Regions from separate parts of the Carnobacterium alterfunditum DSM 5972 genome, predicted to be linked through region 2. Evidence: a T-box and tRNA genes for the amino acid it is inferred to sense, from the RefSeq annotation. Region 2 holds a T-box; the other regions hold tRNA genes.

What was found. The T-box of region 2 lies ahead of argS (arginine--tRNA ligase). A T-box ahead of a tRNA ligase gene usually reads a tRNA of that ligase, here a tRNA-Arg.
Region 1: it has a tRNA-Arg gene. The T-box ahead of argS (arginine--tRNA ligase) is inferred to sense a tRNA for this amino acid. The anticodon was not compared.
Region 3: it has a tRNA-Arg gene. The T-box ahead of argS (arginine--tRNA ligase) is inferred to sense a tRNA for this amino acid. The anticodon was not compared.

The regions. Positions count from the first base shown of each region.
Region 1 covers NZ_JQLG01000004.1:1,445,835-1,450,481, forward strand. The annotation lists gene rapZ (RNase adapter RapZ) at 1-377, shown strand, start outside; gene BR50_RS07255 (gluconeogenesis factor YvcK family protein) at 374-1,387, shown strand; gene whiA (DNA-binding protein WhiA) at 1,421-2,377, shown strand; tRNA gene BR50_RS07265 (tRNA-Arg) at 2,564-2,635, shown strand; gene clpP (ATP-dependent Clp endopeptidase proteolytic subunit ClpP) at 2,799-3,395, shown strand; gene BR50_RS07275 (thioredoxin domain-containing protein) at 3,570-4,106, shown strand; gene BR50_RS07280 (sugar-binding transcriptional regulator) at 4,400-4,647, shown strand, end outside.
Region 2 covers NZ_JQLG01000004.1:2,444,137-2,448,783, reverse strand. The annotation lists gene argS (arginine--tRNA ligase) at 1-1,349, opposite strand, end outside; T-box leader at 1,450-1,690, opposite strand; gene argR (arginine repressor) at 1,862-2,317, shown strand; gene BR50_RS11910 (phosphohexomutase domain-containing protein) at 2,354-3,880, shown strand; gene BR50_RS11905 (aldo/keto reductase) at 3,942-4,647, shown strand, end outside.
Region 3 covers NZ_JQLG01000004.1:205,188-209,834, reverse strand. The annotation lists gene BR50_RS01555 (ATP-binding cassette domain-containing protein) at 1-226, shown strand, start outside; gene BR50_RS01550 (hypothetical protein) at 223-1,056, shown strand; gene BR50_RS01545 (hypothetical protein) at 1,072-2,328, shown strand; tRNA gene BR50_RS01540 (tRNA-Arg) at 2,444-2,517, opposite strand; gene BR50_RS01535 (TetR/AcrR family transcriptional regulator) at 2,636-3,268, opposite strand; gene BR50_RS01530 (hypothetical protein) at 3,589-4,470, shown strand; gene BR50_RS01525 (aminopeptidase) at 4,596-4,647, opposite strand, start outside.

The sequences.
Region 1 (4,647 bases), 1.0 Mb from region 2:
TCTCATTTGGATTTAAATATGGATTACCTATTGATGCAGATGTCGTTATGGATGTTCGCTTTTTACCTAACCCTCATTACATCGATAATTTGAGACCGTTGACCGGGGTGGATAAGCCTGTATATGACTACGTGATGAAACAGCCAGAAACGGAAATGTTTTACCGTAAATTCACAGATTTATTGGAGTATATTTTACCAGGCTACAAAAAAGAAGGTAAAAATAATGTAACGATCGCCATTGGCTGTACAGGTGGGAGACACCGTTCAGTAGCTTTAGTAGAACGCATTGCACAAAAAATTAAAATTGATGGCTATCCAGTTCATATTACTCATCGAGATAAAGGAAAGGTTAAAGAATCGGTGAATCGTTCATGATACAAGAAAGAAAAAAAAACAGGCCTAAAATAGTTGTCATTGGCGGAGGTACTGGGTTACCTGTTATTCTGAAGGGCCTTAAATCAAAGCAAGCAGATCTAACGGCGGTTGTAACAGTAGCGGATGATGGAGGAAGCAGCGGAACACTGAGGAATTATGCCAACATTGTTCCGCCAGGAGATATTCGCAATGTTTTAATTTCACTCTCCAATATTCCAATATCACAAAAAGATATTTTTCAGTATCGATTTGATACGCATGATAATTTTTTAGCTGGACATTCAATAGGGAATTTAATTATTGCTGCAATGTCCGAAATGAGAGGAAGTATTTTTGAAGCAATCCAATTGTTGTCTAAAATGATGATGGTAGATGGCCATGTTTATCCAGCGGCAGAAGAAGCTTTGATTTTGCATGCTATTTTTGAAGATGGATCTAAAATAGCAGGAGAATCTAAAATTGCAATCGAAAGAAAAAAAATAGAACGAGTGTATATAACGACAGCAGAAGATGACCACGCAGCCAAAGCTTCTAGAAAAGTGATCGCTGCTATTCATGATGCAGATATGGTTGTATTAGGTCCGGGAAGCTTATTTACGAGTATCTTACCTAATTTAATGATTGAAGATTTAGGGAAAGCAGTCACAGAAACAAAAGCAAAAGTAGTCTACATTTGTAACATAATGACTCAATTAGGTGAAACAGAGAATTTTACTGATGCAGATCATGTCAGCGTATTGCATAAGCACTTGGGTGAAAAATTTATTGATACAGTTTTGGTCAATATCGGTGAAGTACCAGAAAATTATATCGATGCTGAACGCTACAATGAATATTTAGTACAAGTAACACATGATTTTAAAAAACTTGCTGAGGAAGTTCCTTCTATTATATCGGATGATTTTCTTGAATTAAGAGATCAAGGAGTTTTCCACAATAGGGAAAAAGTTGTGGATGAATTATTTAAAATAGCTTTCGATAATAGACGCTTAGAAAGAAAAAATAGTTAGTAAATCAATTCAAAAAAGAAAGGAGGCTATTATATGTCTTATGCTTCAGAGGTGAAGAAAGAATTAACGCAATTAGAAGTTCACAGAGAGCATGCTAAAGCTGAATTAGCTGCGTTGATTCGTATGAATGGAACAGTTGGTTTGGTCGACAAAAAATTTATTTTAAATATTCAAACTGAGAATGCAGCAATTGCACGTAGAATTTATGTTTTATTAAAAGATCATTTTGATGTTGAAAGTGAACTGTTGGTTCGCCGGAAGATGAAATTAAAAAAAAATAATGTTTATGTCGTACGATTAAAACATGGAACTCAAGAAGTTCTTTCAGATTTATCAATTATGGAGGGAATGTTTTTGCATAGCCATGTTTCAGATGAAGTGATAGGCAATACACAAAAAGTCAAATCTTATCTACGCGGCGCATTTTTAGCGGGAGGATCGGTCAATAATCCAGAAACGAGTCGTTACCATCTTGAAATCTACTCAAGTTACGAGGAACATAATGATGATATCTGTCAAATGATGAATCAATTTAATATGAATGCTCGCACATTAGAAAGACGTAATGGATACATCACCTATTTGAAAGAAGCAGAAAAGATTGCCGATTTTTTAGCCTTGATTGGGGCAACTAGTGGTATGCTTAAATTTGAAGATGTTCGTATTATCAGAGATATGAGAAATTCGGTCAATCGTTTAGTTAACTGCGAAAATGCTAATTTAAATAAGACGATCGATGCTGCAGGTAAACAAATCGAAAGCATCAAGTTTATTGATGCTAGAATTGGATTAGATAAGATTCCAGTAAAATTAAGAGAAATCGCGCTTGTTCGTTTAGAAAATCCAGAAGTAACTTTAAAAGAATTAGGAGAAATGATCCCGAGCGGAACGATCAGCAAGTCTGGGATCAATCATCGATTACGCAAGTTAAACGAAATGGCAGAAAAATTAAGATCTAAAGACCTCGCGAAAATTGACAAAAGGAACTGAAAAAATTAAAACAAATGAATCTATTCAGTAAAGCAAAAAAATCTCTTTACGAGAAAATTCATGCGTCGTTAGTCTGGAAGTTCTGCTTGTCTTTTTATTATAACTGGGCTACACTATAATAGTTGGTATTTTGCTAACATCAGAGAATAATGGACCCTTCATTAGGTTAGCATTATTGTAGTAGTAGTCCCCTTAGTGTAATGGATATCACGTAAGATTCCGATTCTTAAAATGGGGGTTCGATTCCCTCAGGGGGCATTTTTGTGATTAGAGCAAAACTTCTAATCACTTTTTTTTATCAAAAAAATAACGAACAAAAAAATTGACCTTCATTGACCAATGGAGTAGAATACAGTTAGTAATGTATTGAGTCGATGTTTAGTCACTTAAAAGTAGTAAACAATTGAGGAGGAATCAAATTATGAACTTAGTCCCTACAGTAATCGAACAGTCATCAAGAGGTGAACGTGCCTATGATATTTATTCTCGTCTTTTAAAAGACCGTATTATTATGTTAAGTGGTCCAGTAGATGATGATCTTGCAAATGCTGTAATCGCTCAGCTGTTATTTTTAGATGCACAAGATTCTGAAAAAGATATTTATATTTACATCAATTCACCAGGAGGCAGTGTAACTGCTGGATTAGCAATTTTCGATACAATGAACTTTATCAAAGCAGATGTCCAAACGATAGCAATGGGTATGGCTGCGTCAATGGGAAGTTTCTTATTAACAGCTGGTACAAAAGGTAAACGTTATGCTTTGCCAAATGCTGAAATCATGATCCATCAACCATCAGGCGGATCACAAGGACAAGCAACAGAAATTGAAATTGCTGCCCGTCATATTTTGAAGACACGTGAACGTTTGAATAAAATTTTATCAGAACGTACAGGACAACCAATTGAAGTTATCCAAAGCGATACAGATAGAGACAATTATATGTCTGCAGAAGATGCAAAAGCATATGGTTTGATTGACGAAATTATGGAAAATAGTGCTGCTTTAAGCAAATAAGCAGAAACAATCTATGTGAGTAAACTAATTGAAGAATAAAATAAAAAAAGATTGGAGCAACGCTCCAATCTTTTTTTATTGATAGCCTTTTTAAAAAGAATAAGCCAAATCCTTTTAATTGACTTACTATAATCTGTATAATGAAAATAATTAGCGAATAAGGGAGGACTTTTAATGGATGTCAGCAATATAAAATCGGACAAGGTCAATACAACCACTGGAATTAAGGTTGGAAGTGAAAGTGCTCCAGTTAAAGTAATCGAATTTATTAACTTGGCATGCCCGTATTGTAAAATATGGTATGAGGATTCAAAAGATCTATTAACTGAGTATGTCTTTGCAGGTAAAGTACAGCGAATAATCAAACATTTTGATAAAGAAACAGCGGGGTTGAGAAAAGGAAATGTTCTGCATCAATATTTAGACTACTCTGATCCTGAGAAGGCACTTGAAGAAATAGATTTCTTTTTTGCTCACCAAAAAGAGTGGGGAAGATTAACGAATTCTGATGAGATCGCAGCATATGCAGTCGAAAAAAGAAACTTAACGCTTCAATCAAATGGAACTAAGGTTAAAGAAATCGTACAAGAAGCAAACGGAGCAGAGATTGTATTGGTTCCTACAGTTTTTATTGAAGAAGATATTTTTGATGAGAATATCAAACAACAAGAACTTAAAGGCTTGATCAAAGCGCGTATTGAACAAGTGTAGAAGTTGAGAGCAGTATTTTTTTGTGAAAAAGACATAATTCATTCAAACTTTCTTTGTGTAATTTAATGAAAAACTTAGAAACATAATAGTTGAAAGATAATCGGATAACTGTTACAATAATTGATGTGAGAGATGGTAATAGTGCTTTTCAGTACTATTGATTAATGATAATAAAACAGAACCAGGAAACTGATAGTTTAATTTTCATTTTGATTCTCTTGTTTTTTTAAGTAACAAGGGTCGCCAAACGACTAACGCGGTCACAAAGCGTCCAACGTAGAAAGAGGTCGCTCATGCAAAGCGTAGTATCCGTTATTGAAGAAGTCATTCCAGACATCATGTATACACTTCAGAATCGTTACCATATTTTGCGCAATGTTTTTTTATTAGGTCCGGTGGGCAGAAGAGTTTTAGCTGATCGTATGGGAATCACAGAACGTGTTTTACGTACAGAATCAGAAGGCCTTAAGAAGCAAGAGCTAATAAAAACTTCAAAAATGGGAATGGAATTAACTGAAAAAGGCGAAACCGTTTACCACCA
Region 2 (4,647 bases):
ACGTAAGGACCTGTTTCTCCTTCGAAACGAACAACTTCTTCAATGGTGAAGTCAAAATTATTTAAGCGATCATTTTTTAAATCGTGGAAAATAACAGCGCCGATCCCAACTTGGTCAGCAATCAGTTCCTTGTTTGGTAAATCAGCATTCTTTTCTTCGATTTGTTCAAGTGCAGAAGCGACGGCATCATCCAGAACTTCTTCAAGTAAAACAATTTTCCCTTGACGAGTAGATAACTTTTTACCGCCTTGTGTGATCAAACCAAATGGGATATGGTGCATATCATCAGCCCAATCATAATCCATCTCTTTTAAGATAGCTTTTAACTGGTTAAAGTGATTGCTTTGTTCATTGCCGACAGCATATAAAGATAAAGCAAAATCATATGTCCGTTTACGGTAGATCGCTGCTGCTAAGTCACGGGTGATGTAAAGAGTCGCACCATCGGATTTTTTGATCAATGCAGGATTTAGATTGTATTTTTCTAAATCTACAATAGTAGCTCCTTCATTCACGGTCAACACATTTTTTTCTTCAAGCAAATCAATAACTTCTTGCATCTTATCGTTATAGAAAGCCTCGCCGTTGAAAGAATCAAAAGTGATGTCTAAACGCTCATAGATATAATTAAATTCTTTTAAAGACTCTTCTCGGAACCATCTCCAAAGTTCTTGGGCTTCCTCGTCGCCGTCTTCTAATTTCTTGAACCACTCACGAGCATCATTATCTAATTCAGGATTTTCTTCAGCTTCTTTATGGAATTTAACATATAAGTTTAAAAGTTCACCAATCGGATCTTTTTTGACAGCTTCTTCGCTGCCCCAAAGTTTATACCCTACGATCAGTTTACCGAATTGGGTTCCCCAGTCGCCGAGGTGATTGATTTTAATAGGGTTAAAACCGACTTTTTTTAAGATGTTTGCTAAAGAATTCCCGATAACGGTTGAACGCAAATGCCCCATTGAAATCGGTTTGGCAATATTTGGTGATGACATATCGATGGGTACATTTCTATTTCCACCAATTTCTGCATCGCCATAATGGCCACTTTTCACTAGAACTTCATTTAATACTGCAGCACTCACTTCTTTTCTATTTAAAAAGAAGTTGAGATAAGGTCCAACAACTTCTATTTTCTCTACAATAGGGGAGTTGACCGATTCACCTAATTCAGCAGCAATCTGTTGTGGAGCCTTACGATAAGCTTTTGCTAAAGCGAAAGCAGGGAAAGCAATATCACCATGTTCTACAGATTTTGGGTTTTCTAATAAGTTGACAATTTTTTCAATGGGTAGTGCATCACCAATTTGTTCTTTTATAGCTTGTGCAACCATTAATTCATAATCCATTCTTTTTCCTCCTATGCGAACGACTTTTGCGTTCAAAATTTACTATATAATAGTTTATACATAAAAAACCTCGTCTCTTTTTTGATTCTATGCTAATCAAAAAAGAGACGAGGTTTTCCCGCGGTACCACTCTTGTTGTTTTGTCAATTGACGAAACCACTTGTTTTTAGATAACGGCAAACAAAACCGGATAAGCTGAGTAATCCATACAGTTGAACTGAATGATAACCCAATTTTATTCTCTCCAAAGTGCGGTTCCTAAAAGGTCACATTGTTGGCTTACACCATCCCAACTCGCTTAAAATGCTCTCTATCAGTACTCTCTTCATCAAAGATCATATATTATTTAACTTCATTCATTATATCAAATTGGTTAAGAGAATGCCATTGTTTTTGAAGAATAGAATTTTTATTCATTATTTTGTAAAAATATCACAAAATATAAGCGTATACATCATTTGTTTGGTATACTAAAAAAGAAGAATCGTTTAATTAGAAGGAGGCTTTACAGTATGAAAAAATCAAATCGACAATTAGCAATCAAACAAATCATTACGAATCACGATATTGCTACACAAGAAGAGTTATTGCATTATCTTAAGCAAGAAGGGGTTGAAGCTACACAAGCAACCATTTCTAGAGATATCAAAGAGATGCATTTAGTGAAAACAACCTCATCTAGTGGGAATGTCAAGTATACGATATTCCAAAATAATCGAATGTCTAATGAAGAAAAGTTACAATCTACATTAGGGAACGTTGTGATCAGACTGACGCAAGTACAGTTTACAAATGTTTTGATGACTATACCTGGTAATGCTCATGTTGTAGCGGCATTGTTAGATGCCATTGATTTTCCAGAAATGGTTGGTACTGTAGGCGGCAATGATACTTGTTTAATTATTTCGAAAAATGAAGAAGATGCAAAAAAAATGTATGATTACTTAAAAAAATGGATCGAACTATAAAAATGAGACGTTTCAAAAGGAGGAAATAGATCTGCTATGGCTGAATTTAATTTAACCTCATTACAAAATGGATCGGATATCCGTGGTATAGCAATAAGAACGCCAGAGCACGAAATAACTTTGACAGATGAAAGAGTCGAAAAAATAGCTTATGGTTTTGCTGTCTGGTTGAAAGAAGTAAAGAAACTAGCAACAGAAGATGAAAATAAACCGCTGAAAGTTTCTGTAGGACATGATAGCCGGTTGTCAGCTGAGCGTATAAAAACGGCCTTTACAAGAGGATTGACTAATGCGGGGATAAATGTGATAGACGTGGGACTTTCTACTACTCCAGCTATGTTTATGTCTACTAAATATGATTCTTACGCATGTGATGGAGCCGTAATGGTGACTGCAAGTCATTTGCCATTTGAATACAATGGATTGAAGTTCTTTACAAAAGATGGTGGAGCAGAACATGAAGACATTGATTTTATTTTACAGCACGCAGATCGTAAAAATATCATGTGGGAAAATAATCAAGGAAAAGTTTCTGCTCGTTCACTATTGAATGAATATGCAAAAGATTTAGTCGATAAGATCCGTGTGGGGATCAATCATAAAGACCACTATGAAAAACCGTTGACCGGCAGGCATATTGTTGTCGATGCAGGTAATGGCGCAGGAGGCTTTTTTGCTGAAAAAGTACTGGTCCCATTAGGTTCCAATATCCAAGGAAGCCAATATTTAGAACCGGATGGGAATTTTCCTAACCATATTCCAAATCCTGATAATAAAGAAGCCATGAAAAGTATCCAAGAAGCCGTTTTGAAAAACAAAGCAGATATCGGTGTCATTTTTGATACTGATGTGGACCGTTCTGCACTAGTAGACAGCAAAGGCGAACCCCTGAATCGAAACAATCTGATTGGCGTTATTTCAGCCATTTTGATCAAAGAAAATCCAGGGACGACGATTGTTACGAGTTCAGCAACTTCTGAACATTTAAAAACCTTTATCACATCTCTAGGAGGCAAGCAGGACCGCTACATTACAGGTTATCGAAATGTGATCAACCGTGCGATCCAATTGAATAAAGAAGGCATCCCGACTAGTTTAGCGATTGAGACAAGTGGGCATGCAGCATTAAAAGAAAATTATTTCTTAGATGATGGAGCGTATCTAGTAGCAAAAATACTTATGGCAGATGCTGATTTGCAAAAAGAAGGAAAAAGTTTTTCAGATTTGATCACTTCTTTAAACCAACCTGTTGAAACAGATGAAGTGCGGTTTAAAATCTTACCTGAGGATATTCGGACAACAGGTGCTAAAGTGATGGAATCGTTCCAATCATTTATCGAAAAAGAGTCTGATTTGTCAGTTGAGCCAGCTAATTTAGAGGGCGTCCGCGTGAATACTGCTGGAAAGTATGGTACAGGTTGGATGTTGCTAAGAATGAGTCTACATGAGCCCCTACTTGTTTTAAATCTTGAAAGCGACCAAGAAGGTTCAATAAAGATATTAAGAGAAAGACTCAAAACTTTTTTTCATGATCAAACAGATTTAGATTCGTCTCGCTTGTAGAAACCAAATCAAATGGTTTAGACTAATAGAGGTCAAAATGAATTGAAGGAAGTGTTTCAAAATGGGCGAACCGTTAGTCGAAAGTATTGAATTGTATAATGGAGTTAAGATACCTAAATTAGGTCTTGGATTATTTCTGATGAAAGATGAAGCTGAATTAGTAAATGCGGTTAAATATGCAGTTGAAGTAGGGTACCGTCATTTTGATACAGCTAAAATTTATGGAAATGAAGCATATTTAGCTCGTGGTTTAAAGGAAGCAGGAATTAAAAGAGAAGATGTCTTTATTACATCAAAAGTTTGGAATTACGACGAAGGATATGAGCCAACAAAAGCAGCCTTTCAAGAAAGTTTAAATCTGTTAGAAACTGATTATCTAGATTTATATTTAATTCACTGGGCTACTCCAAAATATGTTGAAACATGGAAAGCTATTGTAGAATTATATGAAGAAGGAAAAATTAAAGCAATCGGTGTTTCAAACTTCCAGATCCATCATCTTGAAGAGCTTAAAAACCAAGGATTGATGCAGCCAATGATCAATCAAATCGAAACACATCCTGAACTTCCGCAAAATGAATTGCACGAATACATGAAAGAAAATGGCATTATTCATGAAGCGTGGGGTCCTTTGGGTCAAGGGAAATCTGAGCTGTTGAATCATCCGATATTAACGGAGATTGGGAAAAAATATTTTAAAACTCCTGCACAAGTAATTATTCGCTGGCATTTAGATAGAGGAGAAGTCGTTATTCCTAAATCGACCC
Region 3 (4,647 bases), 2.2 Mb from region 2:
CGATATATTTAGCCGAGAACAAATTGCGGCTGTTTTTACTAGTCACTTGATTGAAGATCGCGGCGTGATCATTACGACACATGAAATCAACGATATTGAACATTTGATCGATAAAGTCGTGCTGATTGATGAGGGACTAGTCTTGCGGGAATTCAATGCAGAGCAAGTTCGTGAAGAGGAAGGAAAATCGGTTGTTGATGTGATGAGAGAGGTGTTCCAACCATGAAAACGTACTTGAAACTAGTGAATTTTGAATTTAACCGCTGTGCAAAATTATATGCTGTATTGATCGGGATGACGGTCGTATCGCAGTTGATTGCCGTTTTTGCAGCATCCAGAGGGTACATAAATCAATTGAATGAAGCTCTCTATCAAAATAAGATCCCTAAAGCACAGTTTTTAAGTGAAACGGGTGAAATAAGCATGTTCGAAGTCGTCAATAATGTCTGGTTTTACTTGCCGATCGTCATCTGTATAACGGCGATATTATTTTATAGTTTCTTTATCTGGTATGTCGAGTGGATGGGGAAGAATACGTTTATCTACCGGTTATTGATGCTGCCAACCTCCCGTATGACTATTTTTTGGTCCAAATTAACGACGATTGCCTTGATGATTTTTGGACTTGTTTCGATACAACTTATTTTATTACTGATTGAAAGCCAATTATTAGAAGTGCTTGTTGCAAGCGAGTTTAGACTGGATCTGTCGGTTCGACAAATAATTGAAGTATCGCTGTATCTTTCGATCCTTTTACCGAAATCATTTGTATCATTTGTCAGCTATTATGGTGTTGGGTTCACGTTGCTTTTCTTAAGTTTCACGGCCATATTATTCGAAAGAAGTTTTCGTTTAAAAGGGCTGATAATGGGACTGATTTTTGGAGGGACCTTGTTTCTCTTGTTTGGATCACCAGTCATTGCCAGAGAGTTCTTCGGCTTTGATTGGCTTTATCCAGGTGAAATCCTTGTCATAGAGGTGGTTTTAGGAATACTCGTAATAGCAATCAGTAGTTGGGTAAGTCACTACTTGTTGCATAAAAGAGTAACGGTTTAAAAGGAGGCGAAGAAGATGAAACGTTATGGAAAATTGAGTGTTATAGCAGTATTAGTCGTTCTGACGATTGGAATTTATTATATTCAACCTATTTTTACGGCAGAGACAAAGCCGGAATTTACGATTTCAGAAAAAAAAGGTAATCAAGAACTGATCGAGGATATGACGATAGAAGGGTATTACCATGAAAATAATTTATTTGGGATAGGAACAGATCTGGAAATCACACCAGAGGGTACGACCTATTACTCGAATCAGCCTTATCAGAACCAACTGCAAGGCAGTGTGAGTGCCAATAAAAAAATGACTCAGCTACAAAAAAAGTACCGCAGCTTTATGCGAGGGAAAAATTATTTTTTAACTAATTTTTTTGAAGATGAATCGATTTTAGCTTATGCGGAGATAACGACGAATCGCTTCTCATCCGTTACTGAAGAGTCTGAATTCAAAATCGAAGTATTAAATAAAAAGACTGAGGAAGTTCTTTCATATTCAGTTGATTTTCCAAAAACAACTGAATACGTATCTATCTATGTCGAAGATGTTCAAGTAGCAAACAATAAACTGATCGTTGTGACAAACGGTTACGCATCAAATAAAGACGATATGCAAGATGAGCAGCATTTGTATTCGATCGATCTACCAAATGAAAAAATTGAAAAAGACGAAAAAATCCAGTTGGATCTAGTAGATGTAACAGGTAAGCAGGTCCAATATGTTGAATTGATCAATGAAGCAACGGATATCGCTTCAGCGAAATTTTTAGTTTACCGTGTAGTGCTAGAGGATACGCAGATCGAAATGGAAATCAATCAAGGAGAGCAAGAAATAGCTCCGCCCGTATATGGTCTGATAGGGGTGAATGTAGAAACAGGAGAACAATTTTTGATTGATATTTCAAAAGAAGTAGGCAGTCAAGGACTAGGAGATACGCTGCCGCTTGAAAACATGACTTTGTATACATATAAAATCAATGAGACTAGTCTATCGATTTATGCGTATCAGTTGGACCAAAAAGAACTGACTGAAGTTGAATCTGTTGCATTATCAAAGACCCAAAAAAAAGCTTTAAAAGAGGGTATGACTATGCAAATAAATGAGGGCCTTGCTTTCTTTGTAAGCAGTTCTAATGCATCAGACAAAGATATGCAGATCATGACTTTTGATAGTCGATCTGGAGAACTGGTTCTTGAAGGTGCAATAGATGAGAAAGCCAGTAAATCAGTTAAAAGAGATGAGCTTGGCCTTTACGGCATTTTATTTCAATACTAATAGCAGACAGTAAAAAAGAAGAGCGACCTCTTTCCCATTCGTAAAATGGAAAGGAAGGCCGTTCTTCTTTTTTGAATATTATTTTGGGGTCAAATATTTAATTGTTCTGACCAGATGATCCTAGAGAGATTTGAACTCCCGACCTAACGTTTAGGAAACGTTTGCTCTATCCACCTGAGCTATAGGACCTCTTCAACACAGGTTCTATTTTCTCATAGTTTAAAATAAATGTCTACCTGTAAAAATTAAAAATTAGATAGATCTCTAGAAAACACAATCATTGGTTACACATTCAAAAACCTGCGATTTAATGAGTCTCTTCAACCGTTTCCTTATCCGCTGAGAGCTCCGGAACGGGCAAACTAACAATGCTGCGGTCTAAAAGAAAAATATTGGTCAGTTGTTGGGCCATTTCAGCAGGCGAAGAAGTGTAATTTTTTTCATCCCATTCCACTAAATAGCCGTATATACCATTTGCAATATATGCACCTAGAAGGTTTTGCGATTCTAGTGAGTAGCGGGCAGTTGGGAAAAATTTTGCTATCAGGAATTCTTTTAGGACTGCAGAGAACTGCAAATGGAAGTTTAAAAAACCGGCATGATGAACGGCAAAATGAAAATAATTACGATGAGCATAGGTAAAAGTGAAAATAGCATCCGATAAAGGAAATGTTTTTAAGTTCGAGTAGCAGACTTCCTGATAGTTATTTTTCAGCATAACAGCAAACTTTTCTAAACAATCATCTTGTATTTCCTTTAGAATATCTTCTTTATAAGCATAGTGTTTATAAAAAGTTCCTCGATTCACTCCAGCTTGATTGACGATATCTGTGATCGTAATGGTTTTGAAATCTTTCTCTTCTATTAATTCAACGAGAGCATCAGATATGGCTTTTTTACTTCGTGTAATGCGTATATCGATTACCTCTTCTTGTCGCATAAAGATTCCTCCCCGTATCAGAATAAACTGAATAGATTGATAGCCATGTATGTTGAGCGAACTATTAAAAAGCAAGAAATATATATTTATAACTAGTAGTATACAGTAAAAGAAGATTGAAAAGATAAGATTTGCTAAAATAATAAGTGGACATTTAGTGACAAGTCGCTTATTTGTAAGTATTTGTTCATATTTTTCCTGATGAAAGGGCCCAAAAAAAGCAAAGGATCCAAAAAAGTACGTAATAATTAAAAAACATATGCTATAATTGAATTATAAGAACATATTGGTCAGTATTTCTAAGGAGTGGGAAGGAAAATATGGGAATAAGGAAATTAGTGAAAAGATGGATCAGGGTTCAAAATAAAGAAGTTGTTCCAACGGATGCCGCTGTTTTGGAAAAAAGTGGGGACGTTTTTCTTGATCATGAAGTAGATCCAAAAATAGACTATAATGCATTTTATGAGATGATCAATAAAGAAACTGAATTAACAGGTATAGTTCTATCGTCTCAATATGATGAAGAATTAGCTAGCGATAGTGTGACGCTAGAAGTAAAAGGATTACCCGTTTTTATTGTGCGGGAAGAGCTAGAATTTAAAGTGCAACAACTGCCTTTGCTGCGTTTTGTAGGTGAAACGATCCAATTTCAGTTGATTGAAGTAAATGAAACAAAAGGTAGATTGTTCGGTTCGACAAAAAAAATAAAAGAAAGAGAATTCGATAAACTACATAAGCAACTAGAAGAGGGGGAAATTTTTCAGGCTAAATTAACTAAAAATTTGCGTTATGGAGCTTATTTTGTTATCGGAAATATCTCTGTCCAAATGCTCAATAAAGATTTCGCTGAAGATCATACAACGATAAGCGATATTTTAACTATCGGCGATTCGATAGAAGTCAGGTTTAATCGGATCACTGATAATAAAAACTTACGCGTAGAACCACTTAAGAAATATAAAAATGAAGTATCCGTTTCATTAGCGAATTTAGAACCTGATAAAATCGTTTTGGGAAACGTTAGAAATATCAAAAAATGGGGCATCTTTGTTAGGATCGCACCAAATTTAGATGCACTCTGCTCTATTCCGCTCCATCTAGCAGTAAGAGAAGGCGACCAAGTCAATTTTAAAATCACACAAGTCCTAATAGAAGAGAAACGCGTTCGGGGTAAAATCGTTTGTTTGATAGACAATGATTAAAAAAATAAGCAAAAGAAGAATGACTCGGCAACAGCCGAGTCATTCTTCTTTTGCTTTAGCGGAAGTAAAAACTACAATTATAGATTAGAAAATCCAAGACCTGATCATTTTTTCAGACTAGAAGACTAAGCCCAATCGCCATTACGGAATACTGGGACTTTGCTGCCGTCTTTGCGG